DNA from 4 places in the Pseudomonas lini genome. Region 2 is predicted to be linked to each of the others. Evidence: predicted binding sites of a transcription regulator. Region 2 holds the regulator's gene; each other region holds the start of a gene.

Region 1 (4,923 bases), 130 kb from region 2:
GTGGAGCCTGGAAGGCTCCACTTTTTTGCCTGAACAGTCAGTGTTGAGCACACTTGCAGCCTTTGGTGGTGCATGCTTCGCCGTGTTCGTGGTGCTTGGCGCAGCCTTCACAACAATAGTGCTTGCCGTGACGCGCGATTGGATGTTCGCCCAGTTTGCAGGAACATTTGGGGCAGTCGCAGATACTTTCACTGTCGATCATGAGTCTGACTCCATTGTTGTGGTCGTCAAGGTGCCGCCGGTGCGCGACACCTGAAGCAAATGACCGCCCATTCCGCAAACGGGTTCAAACAAACGGGACGGTGCTTGCTTACTAATGAGGGTAGTCGCGATGCGGCTACTCATGGATGAACACTGCCCTGCGGTGAGGGCGGAGACCCGAATGCAAGTCAAGGCGCAGAAACCTGTGGGAGCGTGGCTTGCCCGCGAAGGCGTCGTGTCATTCAACATTGATATCGACTGACACTACGCCTTCGCGGGCAAGCCACGCTCCCACAGGATTTTCGTCGCTCAAATTTCTTGATTTACTGGCATGGGGGCAAGCCCCTTGCCACACGAGCACTATCAATCAGATACGGAACTGCCCGACCAGTTGCCCCAGGCGTTGACCGAGGTCGGCCAGGCTGCGTGAGGTCTGGGCGCCGAGTTGGGTTTCGTCGGCGACGCTGTCTACCGCCACGGCAATTTGATGCACGCTGCGGTTGATTTCTTCGGCCACGGCGGTTTGCTCTTCGGCGGCGCTGGCAATCTGGGCGTTCATCGAGTTGATGGTGCCGATCAGCTGAGCCATGGCATCCAGAGATGCCCCCGCCTCGTTGGCCTGGGCCGACGTGCCGTCGCCAGCCTCGCTGGAGCGGCGCATGGCTTCGACTGCCGATTGGGTGCCGGCCTGCAAGCGGTCGATCATGCTCTGGATTTCCTGGGTGCTGATTTGCGTACGGCTGGCCAATGCACGCACTTCGTCGGCGACCACCGCAAAACCACGCCCGGCCTCACCGGCGCGGGCCGCCTCAATGGCGGCGTTGAGCGCCAGAAGGTTGGTCTGTTCGGCAATCGAACGGATCACCCCGAGTACGCTGACAATCGACGACACGTCTTTCTGCAAACTGTCGAGAGACACGCCGCTGCTGCGAATATCGTTCACCAGCGCATGAATCTTCACGATGCTGCCGGCCACCACGCGCTTGGCGGCCTGGCCTTCTTCATCGGTCTGCTGGGCAGCGACCGCTGCGTTTTGCGCACTTTTGGCCACTTCCTGGGCCGCCGCCGACATTTCGTTGATCGCCGTGGCCACCTGATCGGTTTCGTGACGCTGGCGCTCCATGGCCTGATCCGAGCGTTGTGCCTGATCAGATACCTGATTCACCAATCCGGTCAGTTGCGAGGTCATTTCAGTGATCTGCCGCACCAAACCGTGAATCTTGTCGACGAAACGGTTGAACGAACCGGCCAGTTCGCCAAGTTCATCCTGGCTGGTGATGGTCAGGCGCCGAGTCAGGTCGCCCTCGCCCGCCGCGATGTCATCGAGGTTGGCTTTCATCAGGTTCAGCGGACGCAGGATGGTGTTGGCCAGCAGCATCCCGGCGGCAGCGATCACCAACAGCACTACCACGGCAATCCCGACAATGCTCAGCACCACGCCTTGCATGCGTTCCTGGACCTTGGTCTCAACCACCGCCACTTGCGCTTCGATGCCGTCGAGGTTGACCGAGGTGCCGACCGCCATGTCCCACTTCGACAGGTATTCGGTGTAGCCGAGCTTGGGCACCAACACTTGCGTGTTACCGGGCAGCGGCGAACTGTATTGCAGGTAGTGAGTACCGTCCTTGGCAACTTTCACCAGCTCACGGTTGACGTAGACGCCGTTCGGGTCGCGGTTGTCCTTGAAGCTCTGGCCCACGCCTTCGGGGCTGTTGGCCTTGAACAGGCGCACGGTATTGGAGTCGTAGCCGAAGAAGTAGCCGTCCTTGCCGTAGGTGATGCTCGACAGCAACTTGATCACCTGCGCCCGCGCCGCGTCATCGCCGGGAGCTGCCGCGTCGTACAGCGGTTTGATCGTGGTCATGGCCACGGCAACATAACTTTGCAGGGTCGCCTTGGCATCGCTGAGCAGGCGCTGACGGGTTTCCTCGACTTCCTTGCGGGCCTGCTCTTGCAGAATGAACAGCGTGGTCAGGCTGATGACCAGCGCAAAGAGCAGCACCGGGAGGACGGCAAGGGACAGGACTTTAGCCTTCAGGCTCATGCGCATGACGTTCACTCTTTTGATTTTTTTGGCGTGGTTAAAGGCTATAACGGCAGGCCAATTCAAAAGTTGAACGCAGTCATGGTGGGAGCGTGGCTTGCCCGCGATTCAGGCGCCGCGGTTTATCAGGCATACCGCGTAATCGTTCATCGCGGGCAAGCCACGCTCCCACAGGGTTAGAGGTGTTACAACACCATCGCTGCCACCCAGCCGAACACCAGCAACGGCAGGTTGTAGTGCAGGAAGGTCGGGACCACGGTGTCCCAGATGTGGTGATGCTGGCCGTCGATGTTCAGGCCGGAGGTCGGGCCCAGGGTCGAATCCGACGCGGGTGACCCGGCATCGCCCAATGCCCCGGCAGTGCCGACGATGCATACGATGGCGATCGGGCTGAAGCCCAGTTGCACGCACAACGGCACGAAAATCGCCGCCAGAATCGGCACGGTGGAAAACGACGAGCCGATGCCCATGGTCACCAACAATCCGACCAGCAACATCAACAACGCGCCGATGCCTTTGCTGTGGTTGATCCACGAAGCCGAAGATTCCACCAGGGTCTGCACATGACCGGTAGCCTTCATCACTTCGGCAAACCCGGACGCGGCGATCATGATGAAGCCGATCATCGCCATCATCTTCATGCCTTCGGTGAACAAATCATCGGTGTCGCGCCATTTGACGATGCCCGACACCGAAAAGATCAGGAAGCCCACCAGCGCCCCGATAATCATCGAGTCCAGCAGCAACTGAACAATGAACGCGGCGGCAATGGCCAGACCGGCGATCATCAGGCTCATTGGGTTGTACTGCACCGCGACCTGTTCGACTTTCTCGATTTTCTCGAGGTCGTAAACGCGCTTCTTGCGGTAGCTGATGAGCGCTGCCGCCAAGCCAAACACCATGCCCAGCGCCGGAATACCCATGGCATGGGTGACGTTGATACCGCTGATGTCCACGCCACTGCGGGCGACGTTGGCCAACAGAATTTCATTGAGGAAGATGTTGCCGAAGCCCACGGGCAAGAACATATACGGCGTGATCAGACCGAACGTAATGACGCAGGCAATCAATCGACGATCCAGTTGCAGTTTGGTCAGCACATATAACAGTGGCGGCACCAGCAACGGGATAAAGGCGATATGGATCGGCAAGATGTTCTGGGAGGCGATTGCCACCACCCACAGCAGGCCGATCAGCAGCCATTTGACATTGCCGCCCCCGTTGGCGTGCTGACGATCGACCATGGCCAAGGCTTTGTCAGCCAGCGCATGGGCCAGGCCGGACTTGGCGATGGCCACCGCGAACGCGCCGAGCAAGGCGTAGGACAACGCAACCGTCGCGCCACCGCCGAGGCCGCTGTTGAAAGCTTTCAGCGTCGCGTCGATGCCCAGGCCACCGGTCAGGCCGCCCACCAGCGCGCCGACAATCAGCGCGATTACCACATGCACGCGGGACAGGCTGAGTATCAGCATGATGCCGACCGCGGCAATTACTGCATTCATTGTTGTTACCTCAAAAGCAGCGCGGTGAGGCAATCACCGCCAAACGGAATGAGTCCGGCCGGCAGTCTGCATAGGCCGCCAGCGGATTAAAGAAAAAAGGGTTTTATTAGAGGGCGCGCACTGTGCCGGAGCATTGCCGCCTTGTCAAAGCCAACACCAACGCCAACCCTCGTAGGCGCTGTCGAAGGCTGCAATCCTTTGATTTTCAACGACCTTGATGACACCAGAAGATCAAAAGATCGCAGCCTTCGGGTCAAGTCGGCTCTGCAAGCCAAGCGCGAGCAGGCTTGCTCCCACAGGATTAGTGGTTGTCCGCAAAATTTGCAGGCAACACAGATCCAGTGTGGGAGCGGGCTTGCCCGCGATGAGGTCATAACATCCAACATCTATGTTGGCTGTTACATCGCCTTCGCGGGCAAGCCCGCTCCCACAGGTTAATCGGCGTTCTTCAGATTGGGGTCAGCGTTTGGGCAGTTCGATCGTGACCTTCAACCCTTCCCACTCGCTTTCCTGCAACTTCAACACCCCGCCCCACGTGTCGACGATGTCGCGCACGATGCCCAACCCCAGCCCATGCCCATCCGTCTGTTCATCAAGCCGGGTACCGCGGCTGAACACCTGAGCGCGCTGGTCTTCGGGAATTCCCGGGCCATCGTCTTCCACGCTCAACTCAAACCTTTCTGCCGTTTCGACGATGCTCAACCGCACCTCGGCATCCGCCCATTTGCAGGCGTTGTCCAGCAGGTTGCCGAGCAACTCCAGCAGATCTTCGCGATCCCACGGCAGTTGCAAACCGGCCGGCGCGCGGTAGCTCAGTTCGAGGTGTTCGCCGTGGATCATGTTCAACGTGGCCAGCAACCCAGGCAGTTCGGCATCGCAATCAAACAGCGCCCCGGGCAGTGCATCGCCGGACAGTCGGGCGCGGTTGAGTTCTCGATTAAGCCGTTGCTGAACCTGTTCCAGCTGCGCCTGCATGACTTTGCGCAGCTGCGGGTGAGCATCGAGTTTTTCGCTGGAAGCCAGGCTCAACAACACCGCCAGTGGCGTTTTCAAGGCATGGCCAAGATTGCCCAACGCATTACGCGAGCGCTTGAGACTGTCTTCGGTATGGGCCAGCAAATGGTTGATCTGCGCCACCAGCGGTTCCAGCTCCAGTGGCACTTCTTCATCGAGTTG
Region 2 (4,923 bases):
AGCGGCAGCAGGCTTGGGCGCCTGGGCTTTTGGCTCAGGCGCTTTGGCGACAGGTGCCGGCGCCGCTGCCTTGACGACTGGGGTTGCTACCGCCGAAGCAGCAGAACCGGTGCCCACTTCAGTGAACTTGCCTTTACCGTGCAATTCGTCGAGCAGCGATTCGAACTCATGATCGGAGATCAGATCACCGCCGGCCGCTTTAGCGGTTGGCGCAGCCGGGGCCGGGGCCGAAGCAATCGCCGATTCCAGCGCATCGACCGCAAAGTTGCCTTTGCCGTGCAACTGATCGAGCAGTGTTTCGAACTCGTCATCGGTGATGTCGGAGCTGTCGCCTGCCGCTTTCGGGGCAGCCGGTGCGGCGGGCGCCGCGACCACTGCATCGGCGGCGAACTGGCCTTTGCCGTGCAATTGATCGAGCAACGACTCGAACTCGGCATCGGTGATTTCGTCGCTGGTCGCCGTATCGGCGGCAGGCGGAGCAACCACAGGCGCCTCGGCCTGAGCCTTGACGGCATTCAGCGAGTCCAGCAGTTGTTCGAATTCGTTATCGGTAATGTCACCGGATTCACTTTCAGCGGCCGGCTCTTGCACCACTTCAGCGACAGGTGCTGCTTCATCGCCGGTTTGCGGCTCGGCCAGGCGGGCCAGAGCAGCCAGCAATTCAGGCGTGGCAGCTGTGATCGGGCTGCGTTCGCGGACCTCGCTGAACATTCCGTTCACCGCGTCCAGTGCCTCGAGAACCACGTCCATCAGTTCCGAGTCGACGCGTCGTTCACCCTTGCGCAGGATGTCGAACACGTTCTCGGCGATGTGACAGCACTCCACCAGCTCATTGAGCTGGAGGAAGCCGGCGCCCCCTTTTACAGTGTGAAAACCGCGAAAAATTGCATTGAGCAAATCCGCATCATCCGGTCGGCTTTCAAGCTCGACCAGCTGTTCGGACAGTTGCTCTAGAATCTCGCCGGCCTCAACCAGGAAATCCTGAAGGATCTCTTCATCGGCGCCGAAGCTCATTAAGGGGGTGCTCCTGAGGTCTAAAAACCTAAAAAACCTAAAATGCTAAAACTCTAAAATCCTAGGCTGGATAACAAATCGTCCACATCGTCCTGACCGGACACAACGTCTTCTCTTTTATCGGCATGAATCTGCGGACCTTCACCCTGAGAGAGATGTTTTTGTGGATCTTTTTCAGCGAGCATCGCTTCATGGTCATGTTCGATACCCGCAAAGCGGTCGACCTGACTGGCCATGAGCACGAGCTTGAGCAGATTGCTTTCAACGTCGGTGACCAACTGGGTCACGCGCTTGATCACCTGACCGGTGAGGTCCTGGTAATCCTGGGCCAGCAGAATGTCGTTGAGGTTGCTCGACACGACGCGGTTGTCTTCGCTGCTGCGTGTCAGGAAACCGTCAACCCGCCTGGCCAGTTCTCGGAACTCTTCAGCCCCGACTTCGCGACGCATGAACCGTCCCCAATCCGTGCTCAGCGCCTGAGCTTCATCGCTCAGGCCATTGATCAGCGGCGTGGCGTTTTCCACCAGGTCCATGGTGCGGTTGGCCGCGGCCTCGGTCAGCTTGACCACATAACCCAGGCGCTCAGTGGCATCGGTGATCTGAGACACTTCCTCGGCTTGCGGCATGTGCGGGTCAATCTGAAAATTGACGATCGCGCTATGCAGCTCGCGGGTGAGCTTGCCCACTTCCTGGTACAGGCCGCGGTCACGGGTCTGGTTGAGCTCATGGATCAGTTGCACAGCGTCGCCGAACCTGCCTTTTTCAAGGCTTTCGACCAGTTCGACCGCGTGTTTTTTCAGGGTCGATTCGAAATCGCCCTGTGAAGATTCGTTTTGCTCCATAGCTCCCCCGTGACGGACTGGCTTTGCACATCAACCGATGCGTTCGAAGATCTTTTCAATCTTGTCTTTCAACGCTTGAGCCGTGAATGGCTTGACCACATAGCCGTTCACACCCGCCTGAGCGGCTTCGATGATTTGCTCGCGCTTGGCTTCAGCGGTCACCATCAGCACCGGCAGGTGCTTGAGCTTTTCATCGGCGCGCACGTGACGCAGCAGATCGATGCCGGTCATGCCAGGCATGTTCCAGTCCGTTACCAGAAAGTCGATGCCCCCGCTGTTGAGAACCGGAATGGCAGTGATGCCATCGTCAGCCTCGACCGTGTTGGTGAACCCAAGGTCACGCAACAGGTTTTTTATGATCCGCCGCATCGTTGAGAAGTCATCAACGATGAGGATTTTCATGTTCTTGTTCAATTCGACCTCCAAGCAGTCTTAAACGCGTCCAGCACCTGGACGCGCCATTTCAATCAATCCGGCAAAGCACTCAATGACTGTCTGGAGCACAACAGATCGAAACCGGCGCGGTTCAACACCACACCTGCTCCATTCGCAGTGTCCCCACACTGCCTTCAGCGCGCTCGCCACTCCCCCAAACGCCCCCGCAAACGGGCCGCGCACTGGCTGTGTAACTGGCTGACCCGCGATTCGCTGACCCCCAGGACCTCACCGATTTCCTTGAGATTCAACTCTTCGTCGTAGTACAGCGCCAACACCAGTCGCTCACGCTCCGGCAAATTGGCAATCGCGTCCGCCAGCGCCGCCTGGAAGCGTTCATCTTCCAGATCGCGTGACGGCTCGAGATGAGCACTGGCGCCATCCTCATGCAGCCCTTCGTGTTCGCCGTCCTGCAACAGATCGTCGAAACTGAATAACCGGCTACCCAGGGTGTCGTTCAAAATCCCGTAATAATCGTCGAGACTCAATTGGAGTTCGGCCGCAACTTCGTGATCTTTAGCGTCACGGCCGGTTTTAGCTTCAATCGAGCGAATCGCGTCGCTGACCATGCGGGTATTGCGGTGAACCGAACGTGGCGCCCAGTCCCCCTTGCGCACTTCATCGAGCATCGCGCCGCGGATTCGAATGCCCGCGTACGTCTCGAAACTCGCGCCTTTGCTGGCGTCGTATTTGGTTGATACTTCAAGCAGGCCGATCATGCCGGCCTGGATCAGGTCTTCGACCTGGACACTGGCCGGCAAACGCGCCAGCAAATGGTAGGCAATGCGTTTTACCAAGGGCGCGTAACGCTCGATTAGTTCGTACTGCGCGTCACGTGCCGAGTTCTTGTAGAGGTTGTAACCACTGGCTGTCATAGGACGGGTCCTGCCGTTTGTTGCACGAGGCGCTCGACGAAAAATTCCAGATGCCCACGCGGGTTGGCCGGCAGCGGCCAGGTATCGACCTTCTGCGCAATGGCCTTGAATGCCAGAGCGCACTTGGAACGGGGAAAGGCTTCGTAGACGGCACGCTGCTTCTGCACGGCCTTGCGCACGCTTTCGTCGTAAGGCACCGCGCCAACGTATTGCAAGGCGACGTCGAGGAAGCGATCGGTGACCTTGGTCAACTTGGCGAACAGGTTGCGGCCCTCCTGCGGGCTCTGCGCCATGTTGGCCAGGACGCGGAAACGATTCATGCCGTAGTCGCGGTTCAGCAGTTTGATCAGCGCGTAGGCGTCAGTGATCGAGGTCGGCTCGTCGCACACCACCAGCAAGACTTCCTGGGCTGCGCGAACGAAACTGACTACCGAGTCACCAATGCCCGCAGCGGTGTCGATCACCAATACGTCGAGGTTGTCGCCGATGTCGCTGAAGGCCTGGATCAGGCCGGCATGCTGGGCCGGGCTCAGATGAACCATGCTCTGGGTGCCGGACGCGGCCGGGACGATGCGGATACCGCCGGGCCCTTGCAGCAGCACGTCGCGCAGCTCACACCGGCCTTCGATCACATCGGCCAAAGTACGTTTGGGTGTCAGCCCCAACAGGACGTCGACGTTCGCCAGCCCCAGATCGGCATCCAGCAGCATGACGCGCCGGCCGAGCTCAGCTAGAGCCAGGGACAAGTTCACTGACACGTTAGTCTTCCCGACGCCACTTTTGCCGCCGGTCACCGCGATCACCTGTACGGGATGCATGCTGCCCATGTTATTTCTTTACCTTGTCTTACTTAGACGGAGGCCACATTACTGGCTGCGCGTTCACCAACTGAACAATGCATTGGCAGACCATCGATGTAGGTACAAAAACTGTTCATTAATACCTCAGCCAACCCGCTTGGTCGGACTGTGGTAGAGGTCAGCGAACATATCAGCCATGGCTTCTTCGCTGGGTTCTTCCTGCATTTGCACGCTAACGGCGCGGCTGACCAACTGATGACGACGCGGCAGATGCAAATCATCCGGGATCCGCGGGCCATCGGTCAGGTAAGCCACCGGCAATTCATGACTGATGGCCAGGCTCAACACCTCACCCAGGCTTGCCGTTTCATCCAGTTTAGTCAGGATGCAGCCAGCTAGCCCGCAACGCTTGTAACTATGATAAGCGGCGGTTAGAACCTGTTTTTGGCTAGTGGTTGCCAAGACCAGATAATTTTTTGATTTGATCCCTCGTCCGGCCAGGCTTTCGAGCTGCATGCGCAGTGCCGGATCGCTGGCCTGCAGGCCGGCGGTATCGATCAGAACCACGCGTTTGCGCAGCAAAGGTTCCAGCGCCTGCACCAGCGATTGGCCCGGGTCGACGTGGGTGACTGACACATTGAGGATGCGGCCCAGGGTCTTGAGCTGTTCCTGAGCGCCGATGCGGTAGCTGTCCATGCTCACCAGCGCGATGTTCTGCGCGCCGTACTTGAGCACGTAACGGGCGGCGAGTTTGGCCAGCGTGGTGGTCTTGCCCATACCGGCCGGGCCGACCATCGCAATCACGCCGCCCTCTTCCAGTGGCTCAACTTGCGGGGTGGCAATCATCCGCGCCAGGTGCGCGAGCAACATGCGCCAGGCCTGACGGGGTTCTTCAATGTCGGTAATCAGTGCCAGCAGATCGCGCGACAACGGGCCGGACAGACCGATGCGTTGCAG
Region 3 (4,923 bases), 250 kb from region 2:
AGACGCCGGCAAACCCAACCACCAGGTGCCGAGGTTCCACAGGATCGCAGCGATCAACAGGGCGAAGATCATCGCGAAACCGGCGGAGGAACCGACTTGCAGAATCAGCTCCACCGGTAACAGGGCGATGATACCGAACGCCACCGCGCCGCTCGACAGCAACACCCCCAGAAAGTTGAAGAACCCGGACCAGGCCACGGCGAAATTCGGCGGCAGGGAGTTGGTGTAAATCACCGTCGCCACGGCATTGGCGGTGTCGTGAAAACCATTGACGAACTCAAAGCCCAAGGCAATCAACAGCGCGACGCCCAACAGCAGAAACGGCGTCCAGGTGGTGACCACCGTGCCGAGTTCGCTCATGTCGTGCATCAGGCTGTAGGCGGTGAACAACAGCCCGCTGCTCAGCACCGCAAAGAACAGCACAATGGTGAGCAGGCCAGGTTTTTTATCGAGTTGCGGCTTGGCACTGCTGGCGGGAACCTGGGCAGCGGCGGTAAAGGAAGGCGTAGCCATGCCAGACAATCCTGAGCAGAGAAGGAGTGTCTCCCATGATCGTTGCTAAATATTACAAAGAGACTGCGCTGGGTCAGTGTTTGGGTTTTTTGTGGGGCTGGGTGCTAATGCAGGCAAACATCTGTGGCGAGGGAGCTTGCTCCCGTTCGGCTGCGAAGCAGTCGTCAAATAGGCAACCGCGTTTCTGTCTGAAGAAACCGGCTTGCAGGATTTAGGGTCGCTTTGCAACCCAGCGGGAGCAAGCTCCCTCGCCACAATGTATCGGAGGGGCCGAAAGACTCAATAATCCTGGCGCTTGCGAAACGCCCAGCGTCCGGCAATCAGGGTAAACGTCGCGACCAGCGCCACGAGAATCCAGAACCCTTCCGGATCACCGGCAAGTGGCACGCCGCCGACGTTCATGCCGAAGAAACCGGCGATGATGTTGATCGGCAGCGCCAGCACCGTGACCACGGTCAGAGTGAACAGCGTGCGGTTGCTCTGTTCGTTGAGGTTGGCGGCGATTTCTTCCTGCAACAGCTTGATTCGTTCACCGAGGGCCGTGAGGTCGTTGATGATCAGCGCAAACTCCTCAGTGGACTTGCGCAGCTCCTTGACGTCCTCTTTCTGCAACCATTGCGGCGGACGATTGAGCAGGCGCAGCAACGAACCCGGCTCCAGCGCCAGCAACCGTTGCAGGCGCACCAGCACCCGGCGGTTGGCACCCAGCTCAGCCCGGTTGGTCGACAGGCGCGACGACAGCAACTCATCTTCGATCTGGTCGACACTGAGGCTGGTCTTGCGCACGATCTGCGTCAGCACTTCACCCTGATCGCGCAGCAAATGCACCAGCAGTTCCAGCGGCGAGCGAAAGCATTCGCCGGCCTTCACCGAAGAGCGCAGTTTGTCCACTGAGTGCAGCGGCTGCAGGCGCGCGCTGATGATCAGCCGGCTGCGGGCACAGACCCACAGCGTCGAGACATCCGAGGAGACCATGCTGCTGAGGTTGAACACCACGTCGTTGACCACTGCCAGCAACGCCGAATCGACATGCTCGATACGCGTCGAACGGGAGCCTTCGTGCAGCGCTTCGAAAAACTCGTCGGGCAATGCCAGATGGCTTTTCATCCAGCGCTCGCACGCGGCGTGGGCCAGGTTCAGGTGCAGCCAGACGAATTCATCACTGTCGTCCGGTTGTTGCAGGCAGTGCAGCGCCTTGGCCGAATCGATTTCCCGACCGCGCTCGCCGGGGCGAAAACTGAAGCCGTAAAGCAGGCCGAACAGGTCGGAATCGCGATGGCGCTGGTCGATGCTGTGGTTCATGAGGTCTCGCTGTGAGGGGACGCCTGTTGCAGGTTTCCCAGGTTCACTTGAGCCTCATCATCGCAAGCTATTCTGAAGGTTTTGTGACAGTTGAGTGGCGCCGAAAAACCGCCCGCTGCCAGTGGTCGGAAGAAACTCAAGAAAGGCTCTGGTCCGCCGATGAGGCTGGTATCGATCTTCCGATTCCGGTCATAAACCAGCGTCGCTGACAGGGATGTCCGGACACCTTGCACGTCTATAAGTCGTGCTTCAACCTCGTCATGAGATATCACTCGATGTTTTTGCAAAAGTCCCTGCGAGCACAAATTCTTGCCTTGTTGAGCGGCAGCCTGTTGGCGATGTTGCTGATCGCTTTGGCCTCCTTTCACTTTCTGTCCAATGGCGTTCAGAACTACGCGAACCTGATTGAAGGTCCATTGCACACCTCGCAACTGATCGATGAAGCCAACCTGCAATTCAAGGTGCAGGTTCAGGAGTGGAAAAACGTTCTGCTGCGCGGCAAGCAGCCAGCGGACCTGGATAAATACTGGAAGCAGTTCGAGGACGGTCAGCGCAACGTGCAGGGCGTCCTCGGCGAGCTGGCCGGGCAGAAGGGCATCGAGCCGCAACTCAAGACTCGCATCGAACGCCTGCGTGAAGAGCATCGTGTATTAGGTGCGGCCTATCAGAAGGGCCGTGATGCCTACGTGGCTGCCGGGGCCGACCCCACGGCCGGCGACAACGCGGTCAAAGGTGTGGACCGTGCGGCCAGCGAACAGATGAATGAATTGGTCAGCGATCTGCGCAAGCAGGGCATGGAGCAATCGAAGCTGATCAGCGCCAGTGCAGATGAAACGGTGCTGCTGGGGATCATCGTGATGTTGGTGTCGGGTCTGCTGATTGGCCTGTTGAGCCTGTGGCTGGTCAACCGCAACCTGGTGGAGCCGATCCGCAAACTGATCGACTACGTGGCACAACTCAGCCAAGGGCGCTTCGCCGAACGCGTAGCCAGCACCCGCCAGGACGAGTTGGGCAACCTGGCCAAGGCCGCCAACACCTTGCGCGATTTCCTCGCCGAAACCTTCAATCGTTTGCAGCGCAGTGCGACGGATCTGAACACCGCAAGCGGCGAGCTGAATTCGATTGCCGGCCTCATGACCAGCGGCACCAACGAGCAGTTCAGCCGTACCGATCAGGTGGCCACGGCGATGAACGAAATGTCCGCCACTGCGCAAGAAGTCGCGCGCCACGCAGCCGACGCGGCACGTGCGGCCGATGATGCCGACCAGTCCGCCCAGCAGGGCGAAAAAGTCATGCAGGGCACTATTCACACCATCACTCAAATGCGCGGCGAAATTGCCAACACCGCCACGGTCATCCGTCGTCTGGAAGCCGACAGCGGACGCATTGGTAAAGTGCTGGAAGTGATTCGCGGCATCGCTGAACAGACCAATCTGCTGGCGCTCAACGCCGCCATCGAAGCGGCCCGCGCCGGTGAAGCCGGGCGTGGTTTTGCGGTGGTCGCCGATGAAGTACGCAGCCTGGCCCAGCGCACAGCGGCCTCGATCATCGAGATCAACCAGATCATTCAAACCGTGCAAACCGGCGCAGTGGACGCGGCTCAGGCTATCGAAAGCGGCCAGTCGCGTAGCGAAGAAAGCGTCGAACAAGTGACTCAGGCTGGCGCCATGCTCGAGCGCATCACCCATGCCGTGGAAGCCATTCGCGACATGAACCGCCAGATCGCCACCGCCGCCGAAGAACAGACCTCGGTGGCCGAAGACATCTCGCGCAACCTCACCGAAATCACCAGCATCGCCACTACCAACCTGGACAACGTGCAGCGCACCGAAGCGGCCAGCCACAATCTGCATGGCTTGTCGGGGCAGTTGAATGAAGTGACGGCGCGGTTGAGCGCCTAGTGAAATGGGCTGTGTATCGGTTCGGTCACCGAATCGGTACACAGTCGCTCTCAAGTTTATGCCGCGCCCGTCGATGACGAATTGACCCAAACTCCACATTGGATAAATCCCATGGTCAGCATCAATTCCGTTTCGATCAATCAGACCCTGTCGACCTCTTCAAGTAAAGTCGCGATCAACGACAGCACCGAAGACACCTCTGTCGCAGCGACGACTGAGGCGTCCAGCGATACCACCAAGGTTGCCGCTGGCGGTGCCCCCGCCTCGAACGAAAGCAGTTCCAGCAGCAGCGAATCCGATACGGTGAAACAACTGCGCAAGCAGCTCGCCGAGCTGCAAAAGCAATTGCAGGAACAACAGCAGCAACTGCAAGCAGCCCAGGCCAGGCAAGACAGCGCCGAAGCCAAAGCGGCGAACGTTGCGGCGGCTCAATCGCAGGTTGCGGCCACTTCGGCTTCGTTGCAGACGGTGATGGCGGCGTTGTTGCAGGCATTGCAGGATGAGGGGGGGAGTACGTCGGGTTCGGTGGTCAGCACCACCGCTTAAGTTCGAGAGGGCAAACTGAAGGTAAACGTCGTGCCCTGTTGCTCGGTCGATACCACCTCCAGCTTCCCGCCATGGGACTGCGCAATCTGACTGGCAATGTACAAACCCAACCCGAGGCCGGCCTGCGGTGTTGCGCTGGCTGGTTTCGAGTAGGGCTGGAACAGATGCGGCAGCGCATCTTCGGCAATCAGCCCCTGATTCTTCACGCCCAACACAAAATGTCCTTCCTTGACCTGCGCACTGACCTCGATCGGGCCGTTGGGATCTCCGTGGACAACGGCGTTCGCCAGCAGATTGGATAGCAATTGCGCGACCCGTTCTCGATCGCAATGAACGTTGCTCAGGTCGCCAATCGACGACTGAATGATGCGTTTAGGGTGAATGCACTGGATCTCTGAAATCACATGGCGCAATGCATCCCCCAGGTCCGGGCACGGCTCGATGTTCACCGGGATGCCTCGGCCCAGTGAGCCCCGCGCGAAGTCCAGCACATCGTCCACCAGTTTGGTTGCCCGGTGAGCGCTGGTGAGGATGTGCCGGGCCCGTTGTTCATTCGCCGGGTCGGAGACTTTACGCAGGAGCATTTCGGCGCCGGCGCTGATGGCGAACAAGGGGTTGCGCAGGTCATGGCCGAGCACGGCGATGAATTGTTCAGGCAGTT
Region 4 (4,923 bases), 910 kb from region 2:
CCTGCGCTGCAAGCTGGCGGCGATCATTGAAGCCACCGGCAAGTACATCTTCGTCAACCGTACCGGGATGAAAGTGCTGGAGCACAGTCGTACCGGTCTGGCCCTGAAGTTTCGGCGTGGCGCGGTGCGAACGCTGGACGACACCTTGCTGTTCGACCGGGCGCTGGAGTCGGTGCTGGCCAACCTGCGGCGCATCAATCGCGGCAAGTGATCGCGCGCCGAGGGTCTATCGCGGCATACTGGGCACCAACACAGTCGTCGTTGAAGGAACCTGTATGCAGTTGGACCCCGCGAGCGGTTGGTGTCAGGGCGTGCGCATATGCCCCTCGCCCAACTTCAATGCGCGCCCCGAGGGCGAAATTTCCCTGCTGGTGATCCACAACATCAGTCTGCCGCCCGCGCAGTTTCTGACCGGCAAGGTGCAGGAATTTTTCCAGAATCGCCTGGATGTCACGGAACATCCCTACTTTGCAGGGATCGCCGACCTGCGGGTGTCTGCACACTTTTTGATCGAACGTGACGGCACCGTCACTCAGTTTGTCTCCTGTCTAGAGCGCGCCTGGCACGCTGGCGTCTCGTGTTTCGAAGGACGGGACACCTGTAACGATTTTTCCGTGGGCATCGAGCTTGAAGGCACGGATGATCTGCCGTTCACCGACGCCCAATATCAAGCGTTGACGGCCCTGACTTTACAGCTGCAAAGCGCCTTTACGGGTATCACCGCACAACGCATCTGCGGGCATAGCGATATTGCACCCGGGCGCAAGACTGATCCGGGACCGGCGTTTGACTGGGTACGCTATCGCGCGGCTCTGACAGAAGCCGCTCTGGAAAAAAAGGAGCAACAATGAGTTTTCTGGTGCTGCTATTGGCGGTGTGGATCGAAAAGTTCTCGGCCCTGCGCCATCGGGTTCAACGTGATGGCGGTTGGGTGCGCGAGCTGAACAAGCTTGAAGCCAGCCCCCGCATGACAAACCGTCCGTGGCTGATACTGGTGGTGCTGGTGTTGTTGCCGGTGGCGCTGCTGGGTTTGCTGTTGGTGGTGCTGGAGCCGGTAGCCTACGGTTTGCTGGCGTTACCGGTGCACCTGCTGGTGGTGATTTACAGTCTGGGCCGAGGTGATCTGCTGGCTGGCCTCGGGCCGTTCCGCGATGCCTGGCGCCGGGAAGACCTGCAAGCCGCCGCGCATGTGGCCAAACGCGATTTGAACATTTGCGCTGACAACGGCGAGCAACTGCTGGAGCGAGTTGAAGGGCATCTGCTGTGGCAGGCCTATCAGAGCTTTTTCGCGGTGATCTTCTGGTACTTCCTGCTGGGCCCGGTTGCTGCGTTGAGCTATCGATTGCTGGCGCTGGCCGAGGAACACGGGCAGAACCCGGCCGTGGTCGAGCGAGCAGCACAGCTACGTCATGCGTTCGATTGGGTACCGGTGCGACTGCTGGCGGCGAGTTTTGCGCTGGTCGGCAACTTTGTCGCGGTCGGCCGGGTGATGCTGCACGAGCTGCTGAACTGGAACATCAGCGCCGCCCAACTGATCGAGAAGGTCGGCTTGGTGGCCGGTGAAATTCCGGCGCCGGTGGTCGGGCCGGACGGCATCAACAGCCTCGACCGGATCTGGGAACTGCTGCTGCGCGCGGCAGTGCTTTGGTATGCCGGGTTTGCGTTGTGGACTGTTTTGTCATAATCCACAACACATGTGGCGAGGGAGCTTGCTCCCGTTGGGGCGCGAAGCGGCCCCCGGCGCCCGTCCAGACAGACTAAGTTATCCGGAATTACGACTGTGCTTCGCAGCCGAGCGGGAGCAAGCTCCCTCGCCACAGGGGGCTCATCCGCTCCAATAACGGCACCCCGCCGTTAACCTTAAGTTACAAAACCCTCCGTCGATTTAGGCTATACAGAGACAGCGCCAATAGTGGCTATCTGCTGTCTCTGCGCGCCCGCCATAAAAATAAGAATTCAAAGGGAGACTTCACAGTGAAGAGCTTGCTCTATCCCGCCGTCGCGCTGATGAACCGCCTGAGCTTCGGCATGAAGTTCAGCCTGATCAGCGTGCTATTCCTCGTGCCGATGCTGGTGACCAACTTCTATCTGGTGCGCGATTCCTATCGCGAATTCCAGGGCACACGGGTCGAGCTGCAGAGCCTCGACCTGCTGGGCAGTGGCCTGAGCCTGCGCCGGGATCTGGAAACCCTGAACAACCTGGTGCAGATCAACGTTACCCTTGGCCAGTCCGGCAAGGCCGGTCATGTCGAATCGACTATCAGCGCTCTGGAACAAAGCGTTCTGACCCGTTTGCAAGGGCTGGCGGCGATGACCACTGACCCGGAGCAAATCAGCTTTTTCGATGGCAAGCGCGATGAAATGATCGCCGCGTTCAAGGCCCAGCAAACGGAAACCTCCCTGCAAAGCAAAAGTGCGCTGATCGGCAAGTTGCTCGGCAATGCGCAGATTTTCAGCCAGATCATTGCCAGTCAGGCCGGCCTGAGCCGCGACAGCCAGAGCGACATGCGTCAGCTGAGCGAGCTCATTACCAACGTCACGCCAGCCGTCACCCAAACGCTCGGCGAAGGCCGGGCGATGGGTTCTTACTCGTTGGGGCAGGGCTTTCTCAATTCGGCGTCGAGCACCCGTTTCGATGAGTTGCTGGCGCAGATCGAAAAGCTTCAGGCCGAATACAGTCTGAAATTGCAGGATGCTTTGGGTTCCAGTAAAGCAGCGCACGAAACCCTGGCCGCTCAAGCTGAAAGCAGCAAGACCTCTCTGAAAAAGGCCAGTGAACTGTTCGAAGAACAGGTGGTGATGGCTGACACCCTCGATGCACCGTGGCAGGGCTTTTACGATCAGGTTACGGGTTTGATCGACCAGACCTACCAACTCAATGAAGCCACCCTGAAGTTTCTCGGTACCCAGTTGCAGCAGCGGCTGGAGCAGCACCGCACTCACATGATTTTGCAGGCGGTGGCACTGGCGGTGGTGTTTGTGTTGATTTTTTACCTCTATGGCGGTTTCTACGCCTCGACCCGCACCACCCTCAAGCGTCTTGGCGCGGTGATGGACAAGGTGGCGGCCGGCGACATGACCGTGACCTTCAGCGCCAACAGCCGCGATGAGCTGGGCGAGTTGGGCGAGGTATTCACCGGCACCGTGAAGAAGATCCATGATCTGATCGAGCGCGTGGGCCAGACCGTCAGTGAGGTCGAGCGCCAGGCTGGCCAGGTTGAAAACGTGTCCGCGCAGAGCAATCAGGCAGTGGCGGGGCAGCGTACACAGATCGAGCAGGTCGCCACCGCGATGAACCAGATGTCAGCCACGTCTCTGGAGGTGGCGCGCAGTGCCGCGGCGGCCGTCAGCAGCGCCCACAGCGTCAACGACGAAACCATTAGTGGGCGCGGGCTGGTGGAGTCCCAGCAGGGCAGTATCGCTGCACTGGCCAGTGAAATCGATCAGTCGGTGCGGGTGATCAACCAACTGGCCAGCGACAGCCAGTCCATCAGTAGTGTGCTGGAAGTGATCAAGAGCATCGCCGAACAGACCAACCTGCTGGCGCTTAACGCGGCCATCGAAGCTGCGCGTGCGGGCGAACAGGGTCGTGGTTTTGCGGTGGTGGCGGACGAGGTCCGGACCCTGGCCAAACGCACCCAGCAATCGACCGAAGAAATCGAGCAAATGATCGCCAAGCTGCACAGCGGTGTCGGGGCGGCGGTCAAGGCGATGGGCACCAGCCATCAGATGGCCAACGGCACGGTCGGGCAGTCGGAAAAGGTCCAGCAGGCGCTGGAAAACATCCTTGGCGCCGTCGGCATGATCGTCGATCAGAATCAGCAGATTGCTGCAGCCGTAGAACAGCAGACCGCCGTGGCTCACGACATCGATCAGAACATTGTCGAGATCAACCGCGCCGGTGAGCGCACCGCCGACGGCGCGCACCAGACTGAAAATGCCAGCCGAGCGTTGTCGGCGCAGGTGGTTGAACTCAAACAATTGATCAGCGCGTTCCGGGTTTGATGCCACGCAGCAGATTTACTGTGGGAGCGGGCTTGCCCGCGATAGCGTCTTAACATTCAACATCAATGTTGACTGACAGTCCGTCATCGCGGGCAAGCCCGCTCCCACAAGTATTGCGTGAATCAGCGGACTACCAGCTGAACAACTCACACGCATTGGCCGTGCTGGCGGCAGCCAGTTGTTCGGGGCTGATCGCCATGAGGGCGGCCAGTGCCTCGCAGATCGCCGGCAAATGGGCCGGGCTGTTGCGTTGACCGGGGAACATGGCGGGGGCCATGTCCGGTGAGTCGGTTTCCAGTACCACCGATTCAACAGGCAAACCGGCGAGTACCCGGTGCATGCGCAGGGCCTGCGGCCAGGTTGCGGCGCCGCCGAGGCCGAGTTTGAAACCCAGCTTGATGTATTCGCGGGCCTCTTCCTGGCTACCGGCGAAGGCATGAATAATCCCCGCGCGTTTCAAGCGAAACCGTTTGAGCGTGGCAATCACCGCCGCATGGCTGCGTCGCACATGAATCAGCGCTGGCAGATTGAAGTCCGCCGCCAGTTGCAGTTGGGCGTCGAACAACGCTTGCTGGCGTTCACGATCCAGGGTTTCGATGAAGTAATCCAGACCGATCTCGCCCACCGCGCATAGCTGTCGATGCCCCGCCAGACGCGTCAGCCAGTCACCGAGTTCGGTCAAATCCTCAGGGCGATGGTCATCCAGATACACCGGGTGCAAACCGAACGCAGCGTGCAGATCGGGATCGCTTTGCACCAGATCCCAGACCCGCTGCCAATTGGCCTGATAAACCCCCAGCACCACCATCCGCCGCACGCCGAGAGCGCGGCTCTCGGCCAGCAGCGCCTGACGATCCACGTCGAAATCCGGGAAATCCAGATGAGTGTGGGTGTCGATCAGTTCCACGGCTCAGTCCT

The links. The regulator FliA, encoded in region 2, starts transcription of late flagellar genes. The targets are predictions, from matches to a motif close to CTAAAGTTTNNNNNNNNNNNGCCGNTAA.
Region 1: the regulator FliA is predicted to act here: its motif matches at 2,292-2,319, upstream of AB3226_RS23610 (methyl-accepting chemotaxis protein).
Region 3: the regulator FliA is predicted to act here: its motif matches at 1,951-1,978, upstream of AB3226_RS21860 (methyl-accepting chemotaxis protein).
Region 4: the regulator FliA is predicted to act here: its motif matches at 1,860-1,887, upstream of AB3226_RS18760 (methyl-accepting chemotaxis protein).

Annotation. Positions count from the first base shown of each region.
Region 1 is NZ_OZ061318.1:5,198,170-5,203,092, reverse strand. Features, by position in the region: gene AB3226_RS23615 (metallothionein) at 38-202, opposite strand; gene AB3226_RS23610 (methyl-accepting chemotaxis protein) at 569-2,251, opposite strand; gene AB3226_RS23605 (Na+/H+ antiporter family protein) at 2,431-3,747, opposite strand; gene AB3226_RS23600 (sensor histidine kinase) at 4,207-4,923, opposite strand, start outside.
Region 2 is NZ_OZ061318.1:5,072,771-5,077,693, reverse strand. Features, by position in the region: gene AB3226_RS22975 (chemotaxis protein CheA) at 1-1,014, opposite strand, end outside; gene AB3226_RS22970 (protein phosphatase CheZ) at 1,068-1,856, opposite strand; gene AB3226_RS22965 (chemotaxis response regulator CheY) at 1,887-2,258, opposite strand; gene fliA (RNA polymerase sigma factor FliA) at 2,426-3,166, opposite strand; gene fleN (flagellar synthesis regulator FleN) at 3,163-3,993, opposite strand; gene flhF (flagellar biosynthesis protein FlhF) at 4,111-4,923, opposite strand, start outside.
Region 3 is NZ_OZ061318.1:4,825,441-4,830,363, forward strand. Features, by position in the region: gene AB3226_RS21850 (inorganic phosphate transporter) at 1-513, opposite strand, end outside; gene AB3226_RS21855 (transporter) at 793-1,815, opposite strand; gene AB3226_RS21860 (methyl-accepting chemotaxis protein) at 2,091-3,716, shown strand; gene AB3226_RS21865 (hypothetical protein) at 3,828-4,262, shown strand; gene AB3226_RS21870 (ATP-binding protein) at 4,259-4,923, opposite strand, start outside.
Region 4 is NZ_OZ061318.1:4,164,453-4,169,375, forward strand. Features, by position in the region: gene AB3226_RS18745 (DUF1631 domain-containing protein) at 1-211, shown strand, start outside; gene ampD (1,6-anhydro-N-acetylmuramyl-L-alanine amidase AmpD) at 276-851, shown strand; gene ampE (regulatory signaling modulator protein AmpE) at 848-1,684, shown strand; gene AB3226_RS18760 (methyl-accepting chemotaxis protein) at 1,975-4,005, shown strand; gene AB3226_RS18765 (TatD family hydrolase) at 4,136-4,912, opposite strand; gene cra (catabolite repressor/activator) at 4,916-4,923, opposite strand, start outside.